2 regions of the Streptomyces sp. NPDC014995 genome follow, and region 2 is predicted to be linked to the other one. Evidence: riboswitches for the same ligand, from Rfam matches in the RefSeq annotation. Region 2 holds a riboswitch; the other holds the start of a gene.
What was found. A riboswitch is a leader RNA that binds a small molecule or an ion and turns the genes downstream of it on or off. The one in region 2 is predicted to bind S-adenosylmethionine.

Region 1 (6,641 bases), on a different contig from region 2:
CGCCTGGTCCGGCGCTGGAGAGGCGCGGGCGGTACTGCCGCGAGTGCCGGGCTGCGGGACCCGTCCCCCGGTGCCGACCCCGCCCGGTTATGGTCACCCTATGGGCACCCAAGAGACGCACTCCGCGGAACCCGAACGCGCACTCCCCACCCCCACGACCGCACCCGGCCGGGACGCCCTGCGCGCGATCCTCGCCAACCCCCGCAGCACCCTCGTCGCCCTCGACTTCGACGGCACCCTCGCGCCGATCGTCGAGAACCCGGACGACGCCCGGGCGCACCCCGACGCCGTCCCCGCCCTCGCGGAACTCGCCCCGAAGATCGCCTCCGTCGCCGTGGTCACGGGCCGGCCCGCCGCCGTGGCCGTGCGCAACGGCGGCTTCGCCGGTGTGCCGGGGCTGGAGCGCCTCGCCGTGCTCGGGCACTACGGGGCCGAGCGGTGGGACGCCCGGACCGGCACCGTCAGCGCCCCCGCCCCCCATCCCGGGGTCGCCGCTGCCCGCGCCGAGCTGCCGGGGGTGCTGGAGAGGGCCGGTGCCCCGCAGGGGACCTGGGTGGAGGAGAAGGGGCGGGCCGTCGCCGTGCACACCCGCCAGGCGCGGGAGCCGCAGGCCGCCTTCGAGGCGCTGCGGCAGCCCCTGACCGACCTCGCCGCCCGGCACGGGCTGCTCGTCGAACCGGGGCGGTTGGTCCTCGAACTGCGGCCGCCCGGCGTCGACAAGGGCGTGGCGCTGCTGGAGCACATGCGCGAGACCGGCGCCGAGGCGGTCCTCTACGCCGGCGACGACCTCGGTGACCTCCCCGCCTTCGCCGCCGTCGAGAAGCTCCGCTCCGACGGCGTCCCCGGCCTGCTCGTGGCCAGCGGCAGCGCGGAGGTGACGGAACTCGCCGACCGCGCCGACCTCGTCGTCGACGGTCCGGCCGGCGTCGTACGGCTGCTGCGGGCGCTGGCGGATCAGCTCGGCTGAATCTCCCTCAGCGCCTGCAACTGCTCCAGGAACCACTGGGCCGGAGGCAGCGCGGTCGCGGACGCCACCAGTCGTTTGGTGCGCTCGGCCCGCTCCTCCGGACCCATGGACAGCGCCTCGTGCAGGGCGCGCGCGGTCTCCAGCACGTCGTACGGGTTCACCACGATCGCGTCGTCGCCCAGCTCCCAGTAGGCGCCCGCCTCCCGGGACAGCACCAGCGCGCAGCCCCGGTCGGAGACGACCGGCACCTCCTTCGCGACGAGGTTCATGCCGTCCCGGATGGGGTTGACCAGGGCCACGTCGGCGAGGCGGTACGCGGCGAGGGAGCGCGCGAAGTCGTCCTTCACGTGCAGGACGACCGGGGTCCAGTCCGGGGTGCCGAACCGCTCGTTGATCTCCACCGCCACCCGCTGCACCTCGGCGGTGTAGTCGCGGTAGACGGCGAGGTCCTGGCGGGAGGGGTAGGCGAAGGCGACGTGCACGACCCGCTCACGCCACTCGGGGTGGTCGTCGAGGAACTGCTCGTACGCCAGCAGGCCGCGCACGATGTTCTTCGACAGCTCGGTGCGGTCGACCCGGACGATCGCCCTGCGGGCGCTGCCGTCGGGCGCCGTGCCGATCTCCTCGCGCAGGGCCGGAAGGCGTTCCTCGACGTCCGGCTCGTGGGAGCGGGCGCGCAGGAAGTCGGCGTCCGCGCCGAGGCCGTGCACACCGACCTCCGTCCTTCCCAGGCCGCCCGTGAACTCCGTGCAGCACGCGGTGAACGCGTCCGCCCAGCGGCGGGTCAGGAAGCCCAGGCGGTCCGCGCCGAGCATGCCCCGCAGCAGCTGGGCGCGGATGTCGTCGGGGAGCAGGCCGAAGTAGTCCACCGGCGCCCACGGCGTGTGCGAGAAGTGGCCGATGCGCAGGTCCGGGCGCAGCTCGCGCAGCATCCCGGGCACGAGGCACAGGTGGTAGTCCTGCACGAGGACCGCCGCCCCCTCGGCCGCCTCCTCCGCCAGCGCCTCGGCGAAGGCGCGGTTGTACGTCTCGTACGAGGCCCACTCGCGCCGGAACTCCGCGTCGAAGACCGGCTCCGTCGGGGTCTGGTACAGCAGGTGGTGGATGAACCACAGCACCGAGTTGGCGATGCCGTTGTACGCGTCGGCGTGCACGTCCGCAGGGATGGGCAGCATGCGCACGCCCGCCTCGCCGACCCCGCGCCGGACCGCCTCCCGGTCGCCCTCGGTCAGTGCCGAGCAGACCCAGAGGGCGCCCGCGTCGGGGCCGATCGCCGACAGGCCGGAGACCAGCCCGCCGCCGCCGCGCCTGGCGTGCAGCGAGCCGTCCTCACCGACCGCGTACGAGACCGGGCCGCGGTTGGACGCGACCAGCACCTGAGCACCCTGAGCAGCAGCACCGTCCGTGGAAGCCATACGCCACAACCTAGCCCGGTCCGGATCCGCTCAAACGTACGGTCGCGCTGCGTGGAGGGGCCGTGTCCAGCCGTATACGCCCGCGGCCCGGTGTCACGCGACCTTGCGTGCCGCGTACTCCGCGATCTCCGCCATCGGCGGCCGTTCCTCCGTGTCCACCGAGTAGGTGCGCGGCTCGAAGCCGTCCGTACCCCGCTCGAACTGGGTGAGGGCGGGACGGACGAGGTGCCCGCGGGCCAGCCGGAGCTGGGCCGTGCGGTAGATGGCCGCCGCCATCCGGCCGAGCGCCTGCCCGTCCTGGTGGCGGTGCCTGCGCACGCCGACGTCCACCTGGGCCATGGCGTCGAGGCCCACCAGGTGCAGGGCGTCGACCAGCATGCCCAGCTCCACGCCGTAGCCGACGGGGAAGGGCAGCTGTTCCAGCAGGCTGCGGCGGGCCGCGTACTCGCCGCCCAGCGGCTGCACGAATCCGGCCAGCTGCGGCCAGTGCATGTTGAGCAGCGGGCGGGCCATCAGCTCCGTCACCCGGCCGCCCTGGCCGGCCGTCCCGCCGGGGGCGAGCGCATGCGACTCGGTGCCCAGCGGACGGTCGTACATGGCCTTGACCAGGTCGACGTCCGGGTCGGTGAGCAGCGGGCCCACGATGCCCGAGACGAAGTCGGAGGAGAACTCCTTCAGGTCGGCGTCGACGAAACAGACGATGTCCCCGGAGGTGACCAGCAGGGAGCGCCACAGGACCTCGCCCTTGCCGGGCACGGCCGGTATGCGGGGGAGGATCGTGTCCCGGTGGACGACACGGGCCCCGGCCGCCGCCGCGACCTGTGACGTGCGGTCGGTCGATCCCGAGTCGACGACCACGATCTCGTCGACGAGCGGGACCTGCCGCATGAGGTCGTGACGGATGACCGCGACGATGTCGCCGACCGTCTCCTCCTCGTTCAGCGCGGGCAGCACGACGGACACCGTCCGGCCCGAGGCGCGTTTGGCGGCCAGGATCCTGTGGAGCGGGCGATCGGTCACGGACCAGGAGCGGGTGGCAAGCCAGCGCTCGACTTCTTCCAGCACGGTCTGCGGCTCCTCACTGTCGTGATCACACCAGGTGCCCGAGGGGTCACCGTGTGATCCATCTCGCGGTTCGGACGACTCTCTCAACTGTCCTGGCCTTCGGTTACAGTCTTGAACAACGCGGATGACCATCGCATGTCCGGGGTCTTCGGCGTTCACAACCACATACCGCTCATCCAGAGGGGCAGAGGGATACGGCCCGATGAAGCCCCGGCAACCCTCCAGCCGGTCTCGTACCGATCGCTGCCGCAGGCAGTTCACGATCGCTCCGCGAGGCTCCCGGCTAGGGAAGGTGCCAAATCCGTCTCACGGCGAGATGCGCCGTGAGGAAGATGAGGAGAAAGGGCCTCGCCTCACATGGCTGCGCAGACAGTTGCAAGCACCACGGACAGCACCGCGAACGTCACCGCCGACTCCGCGACCGTCGACCTCGGACCCGCCGCGGCCCTGAGCTGCCGCGAGTGCGGCCACCGCGTGCCCCTCGGCCCGGTCTTCGCCTGCGAGGAGTGTTTCGGTCCCCTCGAGATCGCGTACGACTTCTCCTCCTACGAGACGGAGGAGCTGCGCAAGCGCATCGAGGCGGGCCCCGCGAACATCTGGCGCTACGCTCCGCTGCTGCCCGTCCCGGCCGACGTGGCGGACAAGCCCAACATCAACCCGGGCTGGACCAAGCTGGTCAAGGCCGACAACCTGGCGCGCGAGCTGGGCGTCGACCCCGGAAAGCTCTTCGTCAAGGACGACTCCGGCAACCCGACGCACTCCTTCAAGGACCGTGTGGTCGCCCAGGCCCTGGAGGCCGCCCGCGCCTTCGGCTTCACCACCCTCTCCTGCTCCTCCACCGGCAACCTCGCCGGTGCCGTCGGTGCCGCCGCCGCCCGCGCCGGCTTCCGCTCCTGCGTGTTCATCCCGCACGACCTGGAGCAGGGCAAGGTCGTCATGGCCGCGGTCTACGGCGGCGAGCTCGTCGGCATCGAGGGCAACTACGACGACGTCAACCGCTTCTGCTCCGAGCTCATCGGCGACTCGGCGGGCGAGGGCTGGGGCTTCGTCAACGTCAACCTGCGGCCGTACTACGCCGAGGGCTCCAAGACGCTGGCGTACGAGATCTGCGAGCAGCTCGGCTGGCGGCTCCCGGACCAGCTGGTGGTGCCCATCGCCTCCGGCTCGCAGCTCACGAAGATCGACAAGGGGCTTCAGGAGCTGATCAAGCTCGGGCTGGTCGAGGACAAGCCGTACAAGATCTTCGGTGCGCAGGCCGAGGGCTGCTCGCCGGTGTCCGTCGCCTACAAGGCCGGCCACGACGTCGTCCGCCCGCAGAAGCCGGACACCATCGCCAAGTCCCTCGCCATCGGCAACCCGGCCGACGGTCCGTACGTCCTCGACATCGCGCGCCGCACGGGCGGCGCGGTGGAGGACGTGACCGACGAGCAGATCGTTGACGCGATCAAGGTGCTGGCCCGGACCGAGGGCATCTTCGCCGAGACGGCGGGTGGCGTGACGGTCGGTGTGACCCGCAAGCTGATCGAGAACGGTCTCCTCGACCCGACCAGGACGACGGTGGTCCTCAACACCGGTGACGGTCTCAAGACGCTGGACGCGGTGGCGGGTACCGGGCTCACGGCGACGATTCGTCCGAACCTGGAGTCGTTCCGCGAGGCTGGTCTCGCGTAACAGATCGTCGTCCGCCCGCGGGCCGGTGGGGCTGGTAGCGCCACGCGGCCGAGCCGCACGTCGACACAGCCCACGCGCCCCTGAGGCCGTTCACCCGACCGGAGGTCACCCGTCATGAGCGTCACCGTCCGCATCCCCACCATCCTCCGCACCTACACGGGCGGCCGGGCCGAGGTCCCGGCGGAGGGTGCGACCCTCGCCGAGGTCATCGCCGACCTGGAGAAGAACCACACCGGTATCGCCGCGCGCGTGCTGGACGACCAGGGCAAGCTGCGCCGGTTCGTCAACGTGTACGTGAACGACGACGACGTCCGCTTCGAGCAGGGGCTGGAGACGGCGACCCCGGACGGCGCCGGCGTCTCGATCATTCCGGCCGTCGCGGGCGGCTGACCCGCGGTCAGTACCCGCCGGTAGTAACCGTCGGTAACAGTGATTACCGAGAGTTCATCGAATTGCCCCCTCCGTAAGAGAAGCGGAGGGGGCAATTCAGTGTGATTGAGCGCGGTACAGTTGGGGAACGCGCCGCCTTTCGCATGCCGAACGCATATGAGTTCCGGCTTCGCATGCGATGAGAAGTAGCCAAAGTGTGCAGGTATTTTGCGCCTTTCGTTCCCTTTGTGGGGCCCGACTTGCCCTGAATCCGGGCGAATTCTCACCATATTCCGGACCGTCGACGTCCAGAATTCTCGTCCGATTGACCTGTTGCAGAGGGCAGTTGGACAGATACATTCGGCCGCGGTCGACGCGTTCCGGCGCACGCCCCCAACCAACTGGGGGGTGAGGTCTGACCCGGGTCCGCGAAGTGTGGATCTGTGCAAGGGCCAGTAATAGGGGAGTTAGGCATGGCTCAGGGCACCGTCAAGTGGTTCAACGCGGAGAAGGGGTACGGCTTCATCGCGGTCGACGGTGGTGCGGACGTCTTCGTCCACTACAGCGCGATTCAGATGGACGGCTACCGCACCCTGGAAGAGGGCCAGCGGGTCGAGTTCGAGATCTCGCAGGGCCAGAAGGGCCCGCAGGCCGACATGGTTCGCGTCACCGCCTGAACATTTTCAGCGAAGGGCCCGCATCCCGACGGGGATGCGGGCCCTTCGTGCTGCCCGGCCGCGCCGTCCGTGCCGCTCCGGCGGGGTGTGGCGCCCCCCTTCCGTGTGCCGCGTACGCCTTCCCTCCGTTCGCCCGGGGGTGTTCGCGGGCGGCTGAGAGCCGCCCGGCTTCCCCCGAGGCGCTTGCACTCGGCAGGGGCGAGTGCTAATCATTGGCGTTAGCACTCTGAAGGTGAGAGTGACAACGAAGGACCGGGTCGGTGAGGCCCGCAGGCCGGGTGGGGCAAGGAACCACGAGGCGTGCGAGCCGTCCGTCGCGGGCGCGGGCGCGGTCCGAAGGAATCACCCCCAGTCCTGGAGGGACCACTTCACATGGCCAAGATCATCGCGTTCGACGAGGAGGCGCGGCGCGGCCTCGAGCGCGGCATGAACCAGCTCGCGGACGCCGTCAAGGTGACCCTCGGCCCCAAGGGCCGC
Region 2 (6,641 bases):
CACAGGTGACCTCGGCGCCGGTCTGCGCGGCGAGCTGCGAGAGCTGCCCGAGCAGCCGCAGCCGCTGCTTCTCGAGCGGCATCTGCGGATAGCCGGTCTTGGTGACGTTGTAGCCGTCGACGACGAGATGCGCCTGCGGCAGGGCGAGCAACTGGTCCAGAATCGCTGGGTCGTTCTCGGACAGGGCCCGCGCCGCGATGTCCTTCGGGGTCATTCGTCCCGGTTCGACCGCGTCCACGGTCTCCGCCGGACGGACCGACACGGGCGGCAACGCCAGTTCGCGGCGCAGCCCCTGGGCCGCGTCCAGCACGGTGTCCAGCAGCAGCCGCACCCGCATGTCCTCGACGCTGCGCCCCTCGCGCGCCGCCCGCCGGGCGGCCTCCAGGGCGGCCTCCGCCTCCCCCAGCCGCGCCTTCAGCCGCCGCGTCTCGCTCTCGGCGGCGGACAGCTGCGCCTGCCCCTCGGCGCGTACGGCCTCCATCTCGCCCTGCGCCTTGCGCAGCGCGGCCTCACCGCGCTTGACGTCGCTGAGCGCCGAACGCAGCTTGCGGTGGAGCGATTCCGCTTCCTTCTTGGCGGCCTCCAGCTCGACCCGCAGCCGTTCGGTCTCGGCCCGGGTCTGCTCCCGGGCCTGGGAGAGCTGCTCGCGCAGCCGCTCCAGCTCCGCGCGGCTCTCCTCGTCGGCGCGCTCGGCATCGGCCCGCTGCGCCTCCTCGCCGGCCGCGGTCACCAGCTTGACCCAGCCGGTGGGCCGCAGCACGTAGGCCGCGGCCGCCACATCGAGCGGGTCCGCGGCCGGGGGCGGCGAGCCGGAGTCGAGGGCGCCGGCCAGCTCCGGCTGGACCTCTCTGAACTTCTCGCCGATGCGCTGCCGGAAGAGCGGATCCGTCTCCAGCGCGGCCGCCATCGCGTTGCCCGCGAACTTGGCCCGCCGATTGGGGGCGAACCGGGCGTACTGCCGCAACTGGGCGGGCAGTTCCCCGACGGTCAGCCCGCCGAAGCCGTCCGAGACGATCTGGACGACCCGGCGGCGCACACCGTCGGGCAGCGGACGGTCGAGCACCTCAGCGGCGCCGTCGCCCGGCCCCCCGCCTGCGCTCTCCACCATCCGTCACACCCCACTAGCTGTACGGGGCCCGCTCCCGTCAGGAGCCGGCGCCCGGCCTGTCCACGAGTTCCACCTGATCCACGGCGTTGCACCAACGGCACCGCACCGACTCGATGGTCTCACTGACCACCTCGCGCTCCTCGACCTTCGGTTCTCCGGCGAGATCGAGGTGGACGTACTCGACCACCTTCGACGAGCGCGTCACGTCGAACCGGGTGAGGTTGCCGCAGAGCGTGCAGCGCCACCGCGTCGTGGCGGTCGGCAGGGGAACCGTCATCGTGACTGTCCGCTTCCTTCTAGTGTCGGTCTTCCGGCGCCGGGGCGCGCCCAAGGGCTCCCCGGTCCATGTGGCTCGTAACCCTACGGCCTGGCGGGTAGTCGTCGCCCGTCCGTCCACGGCGGCGAGGCGGTCCGGGCGAGTGCGTCCCGTTACGTCATGCTCTGTGTTCATGATCAGCCACTGGAGCGGGACCGTGAGCAGGGTGATCCGGCGGCCGTCGGCGCCGGTGACGTACGGACTGATCGCCCTGTGCTGCCTGGTCTTCGTGATCGGCCCCGCCTCGGGCCTGAACCCGACGTACGGCACCGACGCGGAGCTGCTCGCCGCCCAGCGCGCCTATTTCCACCGGTGGGGGGTGATCCCGGCCGACTTGTTCGAGGGCTCGGCGCGCTCCGCCCTCACCCCCGCGACGGCCCTGTTCGTCCACGGCAGCTGGGTGCACCTGCTGGGCAACATGCTCTTCCTCTACGTCTTCGGGGCGATGACCGAGCACCGGATGGGCCATGTCCAGTTCACGCTCTTCCACCTCGGCTGCGGCTACCTGGCCCTGCTGGGCTACGCCGCCGCCAACGCCGATTCCGAGCAGTCCCTGGTCGGCGCCTCCGGGGCGATCTCGGCGGTCCTCGGCGCGTTCCTGTACCTGTTCCCCCGGGCGCGGGTGACCAGTCTCCTGCCGTTCCTCTTCTTCCTGCCGCTGCGCTTCCCGGCATGGGTCGTGCTGCCCTTCTGGGCGGCCCTTCAGTGGGTGGCGGCGGGGCAGGCCACGCAGCGGCCGGGGGTGGCGTACCTGGCGCACCTGGTGGGCTTCGGGCTGGGCTTCGTCTTCGCGTGGGCCCGGTTCAACGGGACGACTAGAGTGAAGCCCGCCCCAGCTCCGGCCCCCGAGGGAGAGAACCAGCCGTGATCACCGCGATCGTCCTCATCAAGACCAGCGTGGACCGGATTCCCGAGATCGCGGAGTCGATCGCCGGGCTGGAGAGTGTCAGCGAGGTCTTCTCGGTCACGGGCACGTACGACCTGATCGCCATGGTCCGGGTCAAGCGGCACGAGGACCTGGCCGAGGTCATCCCGGGGCGGATCAGCAAGATTCCGGGTGTCGAGGCCACCGACACGCACGTCGCGTTCCGTACGTACTCCCAGCACGACCTGGAGGCGGCGTTCGCGATCGGTCTGGACTCCTGACCGTCCGGACACCGCCTCCGGCGAAGAAGGTCCCTCAGACCGCCGGGACGCAGCGTCCGTCCTCCGTGCGGTACTGCCATGCGGCGCCGTCCCGCACCAGTTCCCTCACCGCGCCCACGAAACGCTCCACGTGCTCGTCGGGGGTGCCCGCGCCGAAGCTCACGCGGATGGCGTTGAGGGACTTCTCGCCGGGGGCGGCCTCCGGGGCACCGCACTCGCCCTGCGTCTGAGGGTCGCTGCCCAGCAGGGTGCGCACCAGCGGGTGGGCGCAGAAGAGGCCGTCGCGGACGCCGATGCCGTACTCGGCGGAGAGGGCGGCGGCGAAGTGGGAGCTGTTCCAGCCCTCGACGACGAAGGAGATGACGCCCACCCGGGGGGCGTCGTCGCCGAAGAGGGACAGGACGCGCACCTCGGGAACCCCGGCCAGACCCGCCCGCACCTTCTCGATCAGGTACTGCTCCCGGGCGACCAGCGTGTCGAAGCCCGCCTCCGTCAGCGCCTTGCACGCGGAGGCGATGGAGTAGGCGCCGATGACGTTTGGGGAACCCGCCTCGTGCCGGGCGGCGCTGTCGTGCCACTCCACGTCCACTCCCCCGTCCTCACGCCGCGTGACCCTGCGGCTGGCGCCGCCGCCGGCGAGGTAGGGGTCGGCCTCCCGCAGCCAGTCCGCGCGGCCGGCCAGGACGCCGGAGCCGAACGGGGCGTACAGCTTGTGCCCGGAGAAGGCGACCCAGTCGACGTCGAGGTCCCGCACCGACACCGGGTGGTGCGGGGCCAGTTGGGCCGCGTCCAGGACGATGCGGGCACCGTGGGCGTGGGCGGCGGCGGCCAGTTCGCGTACGGGCCACAGCTCGCCGGTGACGTTCGAGGCGCCGGTCACGCAGACCAGCGCCGGGCCGTACGGGTCACGGTCGGCCAGGGCCCGCTCCAGGGTCTCGACGGCCCGGCGCGGGGTGCGCGGGGCGTCGAGGTAGGTGACCCGGGCGTCCTTCCACGGCAGCAGCGAGGCGTGGTGCTCGGTCTCGAAGACGAAGACCTGGCAACCGGCGGGGAGCGCGGCGGCGAGGAGGTTCAGCGAGTCGGTGGTGGAGCGGGTGAAGACCACCTGGTCGTCGGCGCGGCAGTCCAGGAACTCGGCGACCGTCTTCCGCGCGTTCTCGAAGAGGTCCGTGGAGAGCTGCGAGAGGTAGCCGGCGCCGCGGTGGACGCTGCCGTAGTAGGGGGCGTAGGCCGCCACGTCGTCCCAGACGCGCTGGAGGGCGGGGGCGCTGGCCGCGTAGTCGAGGGCGGCGTAGGTGACCTCGCCGCCCGTGACGAGCGGGACGGTGACATCCCGGCCCAGGACGGGCAGCGGGGCACAGACGGACGGGGTGACGGCGGCGGTGGAGACGGACATGGCTGAACTCCCGTGAAGGCAGGCGGAATCACCGTGCCGGACAGCGCGTCGACGACGCGGACGCATCAACGGCACGGAGGAAAAGAGAAAAGGGGGATGCGGAGGCGGGGCTCTGCGGCCCTATCGCATTCGCTTGCTCACGGGAGGCTCCTCGACGACCAGGACCCCTGCCCTCACATCATGCGGAATCGTGCGAGGGGTCCGCGCTTGCCGTAGACCTCGCTGCCTACGGCCTGGTCTTCACCCGGGGCACCCCGCCACGGACGGAGGGTTGCCGGACAGTCGGCCGGGGCCTCATGACTGTCACTCATGACCTGGACAAGAACGTACGTGAGGTGATCGCGGTCCCGCAACTCGTGTCCGGATCCCGGGACCGCGTATCGGGCTCCGTTACGCGTTGCTGGCCGCCACCCAGCGCTCCAGCGCCCGCTTGGCCGCCCGGGAGTCGATGGACTCCGCCGCCTTGTCCATGCCGGCGCGGAGCTGCTCGGCGAGCGGTGCGCCCGTCGGGTCCAGGGCGACCAGGGCGGCCGCCGAGTTCAGCAGGACCGCGTCGCGCACCGGGCCCGTCTCGCCGTCGAGGAGGCGGCGGGCGACCTCGGCGTTGTACGACGGGTCGCCACCGCGCAGGGCCTCCACCGGCACCGGCTCGATGCCGACGTCCCGCGGGTCGAAGGTCTCCTCGGTGACCTTGCCGTCGCGGACGACCCAGACGTGGGAGGTGGACGTCGTCGTCAGCTCGTCTAGGCCGTCGTCGCCGCGGAACACCAGCGAGGAGTTGCCGCGCTCGGCGAAGACGCCCGCGATGATCGGGGCCATGCGCGGGTCCGCGACCCCGACCGCCTGGGCCCGTACCTTGGCCGGGTTGGTCAGCGGGCCGAGGGCGTTGAACACCGTCCGGATGCCCAACTGGCCGCGGGCGGCGCCCGCGTGACGCAGCGCCGGGTGGAACTTGATGGCGAAGCAGAAGGTGATGCCGGCCTCCTCGGCGACCTCGGCCACCCGCCGCGGAGTCAGGTCCAGGTTGACGCCGAGCTTCTCCAGGACGTCGGAGGAGCCCGACGCCGACGAGGCCGCGCGGTTGCCGTGCTTGACGACCTTGGCGCCCGTGCCCGCCACCACGAGCGCCGACATCGTGGAGATGTTCACCGTCTTCGCGCCGTCGCCGCCGGTGCCGACGATGTCGACCGTGCGGCCCGACACCTCGATCACGTTCGCGTGCTCGTACATGGTCCGCACGAGCCCGTTGATCTCCTCGACGGTCTCGCCCTTGGCGCGCAGGGCGACCACGAACCCGGCGATCTGCGCGTCGGTGGCCTCGCCCCGCATGATCCGGTCCATCGCCCAGGCCGTCGCGTCGGCGCTCTGGTCGCGGCCGTACAGCAGGGCGTTCAGCACCTCGGGCCAGGAACGGCCCGCCGCGGTGTCGCCTCCAGCGGGGGTCACAGCGCTCATAAGCCGCTCCTGGGTCAGTCCGGTCCCGCTCTACGGGACACGCGTCTCAACGGGTCCACCCTATCCAGCCACGGGGCACGGCGAAGGGCCCCGTCCGAACACCGGACGGGGCCCTTCGTCGGTTGCGTGGCGACGCAGTGATCAGTGGTGGCCGTGGCCGCTCGTGATCTCCCTGTACTCCTCGACGGTCGGCTTGGCGATCTGGCTCTCCTCGCCGTAGTACGCCTCGCTCAGCTTGGCGCGGACCTTCTCGGAGCGCTTCACCTTCCGCTCGACGCCGTTCTCGTCGACCGTGGGGCCGATCTCGGCCGGCGCGTACTGCTCGTGCGCGGTCAGCGTGTAGAGCGCCTCCTGGCTGAGCGGCTCGTGGACCTCGATGTACTCACCGTGCGGCAGGCGCTTGATGGTGCCGGTCTCGCGACCGTGCAGCACCTTGTCCTTGTCGCGGCGCTGGAGGCCGAGGCAGATCCGCTTGGTGATGACGAAGGCCAGGACCGGTCCGGCGAAGAAGCCGATCCGGACGAACCAGGTGACCGCGTTGATCGACAGGTGGAAGTGGGTGGCGACGATGTCGTTGCCACCGCCGATCAGCATGATCATGTAGCCGGTGACCCAGGCGACACCGAAGGCCGTACGGGTCGGGGCGTTGCGCGGCCGGTCCAGGATGTGGTGCTCGCGCTTGTCGCCGGTGATCCACGACTCGATGAACGGGTAGAGCGCGATCACACCGAGGAAGACACCGAAGAGCACCAGCGGGACGAACACGCCCAGGACCAGCGTGTGGCCCCAGAAGTTGATCTCCCAGCCCGGCATGGCGCGGATCAGACCCTCGGCGAAGCCCATGTACCAGTCGGGCTGGGCGCCGGTGGACACCTGGTCCGGGCGGTAGGGGCCCAGCACCCAGATCGGGTTGATGGACGCGAATCCGGCGATGGCCGCGATGGCACCGAAGACCAGGAAGAAGAAGCCTCCGGCCTTGGCCATGTAGACCGGCAGCAGCGGCATGCCGACGACGTTCTTGTTGGTGCGGCCGGGACCCGCGAACTGGGTGTGCTTGTGGTAGAAGACCAGGATCAGGTGGCCGACCACCAGACCGAGCATGATGCCCGGCAGCAGCAGGATGTGGATCGAGTAGAACCGCGCGACGAAGTCGCCGCCCGGGAACTCCCCGCCGAACAGGAACATCGAGATGTACGTGCCGACGATCGGCACGGACAGGA

Region 1: linked by a shared signal. The riboswitch ahead of thrC (threonine synthase) and the one ahead of ACF1A1_RS02140 (aminotransferase class V-fold PLP-dependent enzyme) in region 2 are both predicted to bind S-adenosylmethionine.

The regions. Positions count from the first base shown of each region.
Region 1 covers NZ_JBIBVX010000012.1:185,978-192,618, reverse strand. The annotation lists gene otsB (trehalose-phosphatase) at 101-967, shown strand; gene ACF1A1_RS24330 (trehalose-6-phosphate synthase) at 955-2,382, opposite strand; gene ACF1A1_RS24325 (glucosyl-3-phosphoglycerate synthase) at 2,476-3,447, opposite strand; SAM riboswitch class I at 3,617-3,786, shown strand; gene thrC (threonine synthase) at 3,805-5,118, shown strand; gene ACF1A1_RS24315 (MoaD/ThiS family protein) at 5,233-5,508, shown strand; gene ACF1A1_RS24310 (cold-shock protein) at 5,961-6,164, shown strand; gene groL (chaperonin GroEL) at 6,537-6,641, shown strand, end outside.
Region 2 covers NZ_JBIBVX010000001.1:467,119-473,759, forward strand. The annotation lists gene ACF1A1_RS02120 (NYN domain-containing protein) at 1-1,108, opposite strand, end outside; gene ACF1A1_RS02125 (hypothetical protein) at 1,146-1,385, opposite strand; gene ACF1A1_RS02130 (rhomboid family intramembrane serine protease) at 1,558-2,292, shown strand; gene ACF1A1_RS02135 (Lrp/AsnC family transcriptional regulator) at 2,289-2,570, shown strand; gene ACF1A1_RS02140 (aminotransferase class V-fold PLP-dependent enzyme) at 2,605-3,966, opposite strand; SAM riboswitch class IV at 4,165-4,281, opposite strand; gene trpD (anthranilate phosphoribosyltransferase) at 4,357-5,421, opposite strand; gene ACF1A1_RS02150 (cytochrome bc complex cytochrome b subunit) at 5,563-6,641, opposite strand, start outside.